One region of the Pseudocitrobacter sp. CD920760 genome, then DNA from elsewhere that is predicted to be linked to it. Evidence: predicted binding sites of a transcription regulator. Region 1 holds the regulator's gene; the other holds the start of a gene.
What was found. Region 1 encodes PurR, which represses purine synthesis genes. Its sites were predicted from a motif close to CANGCAAACGTTTGCNTG; they were not measured.

Region 2: a site for PurR is predicted at 2,568-2,585, ahead of purL (phosphoribosylformylglycinamidine synthase). Genes of this name have one in related genera too.

The regions. Positions count from the first base shown of each region.
Region 1 covers NZ_CM173490.1:2,901,203-2,905,418, forward strand. Annotated here, with positions in the region: gene AC1MKH_RS13565 (MFS transporter) at 1-1,120, opposite strand, end outside; gene cydH (cytochrome bd-I oxidase subunit CydH) at 1,282-1,371, opposite strand; gene purR (HTH-type transcriptional repressor PurR) at 1,666-2,691, shown strand; gene punR (DNA-binding transcriptional activator PunR) at 2,688-3,620, opposite strand; gene punC (purine nucleoside transporter PunC) at 3,729-4,216, shown strand, end outside.
Region 2 covers NZ_CM173490.1:3,925,818-3,930,033, forward strand. Annotated here, with positions in the region: gene purL (phosphoribosylformylglycinamidine synthase) at 1-2,492, opposite strand, end outside; gene mltF (membrane-bound lytic murein transglycosylase MltF) at 2,749-4,216, shown strand, end outside.

The DNA.
Region 1 (4,216 bases):
AGACCAGCAGCAGCGCAAACCCTGCCACAATCGCCCCCATTACCGGCACAAAGCTGTAACCCAGTCCACCGGAGATCACCGCGCCACCAGCTACGGCACCCAGCGCATTGCCGAGATTAAACGCGCCAATGTTTACCGAAGAAGAGAGCCCCGGCGCTTCGTGCGCAACACGCATTACGCGCATCTGCAATGGTGGCACCACCGCAAAGGTCGCCGCGCCCCACACCACCATACTGAACGCCGCGCCGATTTCCGTACGCGCCAGGAACGGGATCGCCAGCATAATCAGCATCAACAGCAGCAGAAAACCTTTCAGCGTACCGCTCACTGAACGGTCAGCAAATTTACCGCCAAGATAGTTACCGATTGAGAAGCCCACGCCAATCAGTACCAGCATTAATGTGATAAAGGCAGGCGTCGCATTCGTGATGGTGTGCAGAACCGGAGAAATGTAGGTATAGAGCGTGAACATCGCCCCAGCGCCCAGTACGGTCGTGAGCAACGCAGACAATACCTGTGGGCGTACCAGCACCGACAGTTCACGTTTCACGTCTGGTTTCTCACCCGCCCCGCCCTTCGGCAGCGACAACCACAGGCCGATTATTGCAATTACGCCCAGCCCTGCCGTCGCCAGGAACGACATGCGCCAGCCGATGGTCTCCCCAAGCCACGTGGCCGCCGGAACGCCACCGATATTGGCGATGGTCAACCCCATAAACATGGTCGCTACCGCGCTGGCTTGTTTATGTTTTGGCACCACGCTTGCGGCAACCACCGACCCCAGACCAAAGAACGCGCCGTGGTTGAGGCTGGTTATAATGCGTGACAGCATCAGCGTGGTGTAATCCGGGGCGATAGCAGAAAGGACGTTACCCAGGGTAAAAATCGCCATCAGGAAAATTAAGGCGTTGCGGCGTGCGCGATGTGAGAGTAGCAGCGTCATCAGCGGCGCGCCAACCATGACACCTACGGCGTAGGCGCTGATCAACATACCTGCGGCAGGAATCGAGACATCAACCCCTTTGGCAATAACGGGTAATAGCCCCATCGGCGAAAATTCGGTGGTACCTATCCCGAATGCGCCTACGGCTAACGCCAGTAAGGGATAATTCACTTTCATGCTTTGACTCCGGTTTGCCGCAAACGCAGGGCGGCGTGACAACAGATAGCAAAAGCATGACATCAATCACAAAAAAACAGAAGTGAACAAATTAGCAAAATATTTTTGCTGAATTGATAACAATCTCAGAGAGGGAGAGCAGCCTCTCCCTTTAGGATGGGTTAATGCAGGACGGCGGTCAGCGCGGCAGCCACGATCAGCGCCAGCGTAATAACCGTGGTGGTAATTGACATCTTCAGTTCGGTACTCATCAATTTTTCTCCTTATTATCCCCACACCAAAAGTGAGCTATGTCATTTTTGCACACTTATTCGCAAAAATCTTCCCGGATTTCACGCAATAACCGATTTTGCGCTTCCACTTTTGGCAAAGATAAGACAAAATTCGACGCTTATTAAAAAGTGTATCGGCCATTGACCCCCTCCTGTCGTCCTGTGTCGTTTTCCCGGCGAACCGCAATTTATAACATTGCGCCAGGGTGAGTGAAGGCAAACGTTTTCGTATTGAATCGATCAGGGGCAGGCCCGGGTCTGGAGTGAGATGGAATGGCAACTATTAAAGATGTAGCGAAGCGCGCAAACGTTTCCACTACAACTGTATCACATGTGATTAACAAGACGCGTTTTGTCGCCGAAGAGACGCGTGAAGCGGTGTGGGCGGCAATCAAAGAATTGCACTACTCTCCCAGCGCCGTGGCCCGTAGCCTGAAGGTCAATCACACCAAGTCCATTGGTTTGTTGGCGACCAGCAGTGAAGCTGCCTACTTTGCAGAAATTATTGAAGCCGTTGAGAAGAACTGCTTCCAGAAAGGCTATACCCTGATCCTCGGGAATGCGTGGAACAACCTTGAAAAACAGCGCGCGTATCTCTCCATGATGGCGCAGAAGCGCGTGGACGGCCTGCTGGTGATGTGTTCCGAATATCCGGATTCGCTGCTGCAGATGCTGGAAGAGTACCGTCATATTCCGATGGTGGTTATGGACTGGGGCGAAGCGAAAGCTGACTTTACCGACTCAGTTATCGATAACGCCTTCGAAGGCGGCTATATGGCTGGTCGTTATCTGGTGGAACGTGGGCATCGCGAAATTGGCGTGATCCCAGGCCCGCTGGAGCGCAATACCGGCGCAGGTCGTCTGGCTGGCTTTATGAAAGCCATGGAAGAGATGATGATCAAGGTGCCGGAAAACTGGATTGTGCAGGGCGATTTCGAACCGGAATCCGGCTATCGCGCGATGCAGCAAATACTGTCCCAGAATCCGCGCCCTACCGCTATCTTCTGTGGTGGCGATGTCATGGCGATGGGCGCGTTGTGCGCCGCAGACGAAATGGGGCTGCGCGTGCCGCAGGATATCTCGCTGATTGGTTACGACAACGTGCGCAACTCGCGTTTCTTTACCCCGGCGCTGACCACCATCCACCAGCCGAAGGATTCCCTCGGGGAAACCGCCTTCAATATGCTGATGGACCGAATTGTCAGTAAACGCGAAGAGTCGCAGTCCATTGAAGTGCACCCGCGCCTGATTGAACGCCGTTCCGTGGCCGACGGCCCGTTCCGCGATTACCGCCGTTAAGCCTCTTTGCGGACGCTCGAATCGGGCGTTCGCAACCATTCGTTGTTCAGCGTTTCACTGTCCCCTAAATACTCGAGTAACCAGCTTAGCGCCGGTGAACTGTCGTTTTGCTGCCAGGTCAGACAACAGGCCGCATCGGGAAACGGGTTTTCCAGTTCCAGAGCAACCCATTCACCTTTATCTATCTTCGGTCGCGCAAAATGCTCTGGTACCATGCCAACGCATAATCCTGCGGATAAGCAGGTTTCTGACGATTCCCAGTCAGGCACCACGACCCGCTTCTGGTTGTCCAGTAACCAGGTAGTACGTTTAGGTAACGAACGTGACGTATCTTCGCGCACCAGCGACGGCCAGTTGCGCAACACGTCATCACTGAGCGGCCCCGCCATCTGCGCCAGCGGATGCGTACGGGCTACCACACACTGCCAGCTCAGCATGCCCATATCGCGAAACGCATAGCGCCCCCCCACGGGAATCGCGCGCGTCGCGCCAATCGCTAACTCAACGCGCCCATCCGCCAGTGCATCCCACACCCCGTTAAATACCTCCTGATACACCAACAGCTCTACGTCACTGAAGTGGCGATAAAAATCGACAATCATCTGTCGGGTGCGCTCTGGTTTTACGATATTGTCCACCGCGATGGCCAACTGCCCTCTCCAGCCATTAGCAATTTGCTGACACTGCTGACGGGTGATCTGCATTTTTTTGATAACAGAACGCCCCTCTTTCAAAAACCATGCCCCGGCGGGGGTTAATTCTACATCCCGGTGGCGACGTTCAAACAGCGGAACCGCCAGCCACTCCTCCAGTTGACGTACCGTATAACTGATTGCAGAAGGTACACGGTGCAGCTCATTTGCCGCGCCACTAAAGCTGCCATTCCGCGCAACGGCATCCACGACTTCCAGTGAATATTCAGACCACATTTTCTGCTCACAAATTTTTTGAAACCAACACGCAAATATTAGCGTTTCACAAGGCAAATTTCACTCTCTACACTCTCAGCCTCTTCCAAAACAAGAAAAGGCGTTTTTATGCAACCTGGGAAAGGATTTTTAGTCTGGCTCGCCGGCCTGAGCGTATTAGGCTTTTTGGCCACCGATATGTATCTTCCGGCCTTCGCCGTGATTCAAAACGATCTCCAAACGCCGGCAGCGGCTGTCAGCGCCAGCCTGAGTCTGTTCCTTGCCGGGTTTGCTCTCGCGCAGCTGCTTTGGGGGCCGCTTTCAGATCGTTATGGCCGCAAGCCTGTTCTGCTGATTGGTCTGACCATCTTCGCCTTTGGCTGTCTGGGTATGCTGTGGGTTCGTGATGCCACCACCCTGCTGATTCTGCGTTTTGTACAAGCCGTTGGAGTCTGCGCTGCGGCAGTGACCTGGCAGGCTATGGTGACGGATTATTTTCCGGCACAGCGGACTAACCGTATTTTTGCCACCATCATGCCGCTGGTCGGGCTTTCTCCGGCGCTGGCACCGTTACTGGGAAGCTGGATCCTGCATCATTTTGAATGGCAGGCCATCTT
Region 2 (4,216 bases), 1.0 Mb from region 1:
AGGTCAATCAGCAGCAGGGCGTTATCTTCCGTAGAAAGCTGCGGCGTAATGGTATGACGCACATCTTCCACGCGAGCAAACGCGGAAATCACCAGCGACAACGGCGAGGTCATTTCACGCTGTTCGTTGCCTTCCTGCCAGCGGGTTTTCATCGACATGGAGTCTTTACCGACCGGAATCGTCAGGCCCAGCGCCGGGCAAAGTTCTTCGCCAACCGCTTTCACCGCTTCGTACAGACCAGCGTCTTCGCCAGGATGACCGGCAGCAGACATCCAGTTCGCCGACAGTTTGATGTGTTTGATATTGCCAATTTGCGTTGCCGCAATGTTGGTCAGCGCTTCACCGACTGCCAGACGGGCAGACGCCGCGAAGTCGAGCAACGCAACCGGAGAACGTTCACCAATCGCCATCGCTTCACCGTAGTAGCTGTCGAGGCTGGCGGTAGTCACCGCACAGTTAGCCACCGGGATCTGCCACGGGCCAACCATCTGATCGCGAGCCACCATGCCGGTGACGGTACGGTCGCCGATGGTGACGAGGAAGGTTTTTTCCGCCACGGACGGCAGGTGCAGAATGCGGTTAACCGCATCGGCAATCGTAATGCCTTCGCGAACCAGCGCGTCGCCCTTCGCTTTCAGGGTGGTGACGTCGCGGGTCATCTTCGGCGTTTTGCCCAGCAACACGTCCAGCGGCAGGTCGATAGGCTGATTGTCGAAGTGTTTGTCATTCAGGCTGAGGTGCAGTTCTTCAGTCGCTTCGCCAATGACAGCATACGGCGCGCGTTCACGCTTGCAAAGTTCATCGAACAGCGGCATCTGCTCAGGCGCAACTGCCAGCACGTAACGTTCCTGCGATTCGTTACACCAGATTTCCAGCGGGCTCATACCCGGCTCGTCGCTCAGGATGTCACGCAGTTCGAATTTACCGCCGCGCCCACCGTCGCTCACCAGCTCTGGCATCGCGTTAGAAAGGCCGCCCGCGCCGACGTCGTGGATAAACAGGATCGGGTTCGCGTCGCCAAGCTGCCAGCAGCGGTCGATCACTTCCTGGCAACGACGTTCCATTTCCGGGTTATCGCGCTGGACGGAGGCGAAATCGAGATCCGCGTCAGACTGGCCGGATGCCATGGAAGAGGCTGCGCCGCCGCCAAGGCCGATATTCATCGCCGGGCCACCGAGGACGACCAGCTTCGCGCCCACGGTGATCTCGCCTTTCTGCACGTGATCGGCGCGGATGTTGCCGATCCCGCCTGCCAGCATGATCGGTTTGTGATAACCGCGCAGCTCTTCACCGTTGTGGCTGTTTACTTTCTCTTCATAGGTACGGAAGTAGCCGTTCAGGGCCGGGCGACCAAATTCGTTGTTAAACGCCGCGCCGCCCAGTGGGCCATCGGTCATGATATCCAGCGCGGTGACAATGCGCTCCGGCTTGCCGAAATCTTCTTCCCACGGCTGTTCAAAGCCCGGGATACGCAGGTTAGAAACGGAGAAACCGACCAGACCGGCCTTCGGTTTTGCGCCGCGCCCGGTGGCGCCTTCATCACGAATTTCACCGCCGGAACCGGTTGCCGCGCCCGGCCACGGAGAAATCGCCGTCGGGTGGTTGTGGGTTTCGACCTTCATCAGGATGTGCGCAGGCTCCTGGTGGAAATCGTAGCGACCCGTTTCGTGGTCAGCAAAATAACGCCCCACTTCAGACCCTTCCATTACTGCGGCGTTATCTTTATAAGCAGACAGCACGTGATCCGGCGTGGTTTCAAAGGTGTTTTTGATCATCTTGAACAGCGATTTCGGCTGCTGCTCACCGTCGATAATCCAGTCGGCGTTGAAAATTTTGTGTCGGCAGTGCTCAGAGTTAGCCTGCGCAAACATATAGAGTTCGATATCGTTCGGGTTACGCCCAAGCTTAGTGAAGGCATCCTGCAGATAGTCGATTTCATCATCCGCCAGCGCCAGCCCCAGACGCAGGTTAGCGTCAATGAGCGCCTGACGCCCCTCGCCCAGCAGATCCACGCTGGATACCGGTGCAGGTTGATGATGAGCAAACAGTTTTTCCGCATCCTGCAGCGAGTCAAAGACGCTTTCCATCATGCGGTCGTGCAGCGTCGCCGCCACTTCACGCCACTGCTCCGCCGTAAGCGTAGAGGCTTCCACATACCAGGCCACACCGCGTTCCAGGCGCAGAATCTGAGTCAGGCCGCAGTTGTGAGCGATGTCGGTTGCTTTTGAAGACCAGGGGGAGATGGTGCCAGGGCGGGGAGTCACGAGCAGTAATTTACCGGATGGCGTATGGCTGCTGAGGCTCGGGCCATACTTTAACAGACGTTCAAGTCTGGCGCGCTCTTCGTCGTGAAGCGGAGCATCCAGATCGGCAAAATGGACATACTCAGCGTAAATATTGCTTACCGGGAGGTTGGCTGCCTGAAAACGCGTCAGCAGTTTGTTAATACGAAATGCAGACAGTGCAGGCGAACCACGCAGAATTTCCATCATAAGTCTCTCGTCTTCTAAGCTTTCAGTGTGCGCAAGGGGGGAAAACGGGCGCTATTATAGATAATCCTGCGCCCTGACGAAACCGTTTGCGTAGAAATAAAATCACTTCCTGCTTTTACCAATAGATGTGACGTATCTCTCGAATTAGTTGCCAACTGGCGCAATCTTAAGCAAAATGCCGCTCATTCTGTTCCAAACCATAGTCTTCTTATGGTCACTGCACACAGTGATTTTGTTAGCGCAGAGAATTAACTATTTGAAAAAATTAAAGATTAATTATCTGCTGATCGGCATCGTCGCACTGCTGTTGGCAGCAGCCCTTTGGCCCTCCATTACGTGGATCAACCAATCGGCCAATCGCATTGCCGCCATTCAGGCGCGGGGGGAACTTCGCGTCAGTACCATCGTGTCTCCTTTAACCTACTCTCGCGTTGATGATAAAGAGTACGGGCTCGACTACGCCCTTGCTGAACAGTTTGCCGATTATCTTGGCGTAAAACTGAAGGTGACCGTGCGGCAGAACATCAGCGAACTGTTTGACGATCTCGACAACGGCAAAGCAGACCTGCTGGCCGCGGGCCTGGTTTATAACAGCGAGCGCGTCAAAAACTACCACGCAGGCCCGGCCTACTATTCCGTTTCTCAGCAGGTGGTGTATCGCGTCGGCAGCTATCGCCCGCGCTCATTGGGAGAACTGAACGCCGAGAATCTTTCCATTGCGCCAGGACATGCGGTGATCAACGACCTTCAGTCACTGAAAGAGACGAAGTATCCCGATATCAGCTGGCAAGTGGATGAAAAGCGCAGCAGCGAAGCCTTAATGGAAGAAGTGCTGGCGGGCCGCCTGAATTACACCATCGCAGACTCGGTGGCGATCAGTCTGTTCCAGCGCGTGCATCCTGAACTGGCCGTGGCGCTTGATATCACCGACGAGCAGCCGGTAACCTGGTTTAGCGTTAACGACGAAGACGACACGCTTTCCGCCGCGATGCTCGACTATTTCAACAGCATAAATGAAGACGGCACCCTCGCCCGCCTGGAAGAGAAATATCTGGGGCACGGTGGCGATTTCGATTATGTCGATACGCGCTCCTTCCTGCGCGCCGTCGATAGCGTGTTGCCTGACCTTCAGCCGCTGTTTGAGAAACACGCCAAAGAGATAGACTGGCGACTGCTGGCAGCTATCTCGTATCAGGAGTCGCACTGGGACGCGCTGGCAACCTCCCCCACCGGCGTGCGCGGCCTGATGATGCTCACCAAGAATACGGCCCAAAGTCTGGGTCTGACGGATCGTACCGATGCGGAACAAAGCATTGGCGGCGGCATGCGATATCTGCTGGATATGATGGAGAAAGTGCCGGATACGGTGCCGCAGGATGAGAAAATCTGGTTTGCCCTCGCCGCTTATAATATGGGTTACGCGCATATGCTTGATGCCCGTGCATTAACGGTTAAGCAGAAAGGCAACCCGGACAGCTGGACGGATGTAAAACAGCGTCTGCCGCTGCTGAGCCAGAAACCTTATTACAGCAAGCTCACTTACGGATATGCGCGTGGACATGAGGCCTACGCCTATGTCGAAAACATCCGTAAGTATCAAATTAGTCTGGTGGGGTATCTGGCGGAGAAAGAGAAGAAAGTGGCCCAGGAGATGGCGATTGCCGCCGATTATCCGGCGGTGACGATGGACGAACTGAACCGCAACAATGCTGACTTCTTACCGT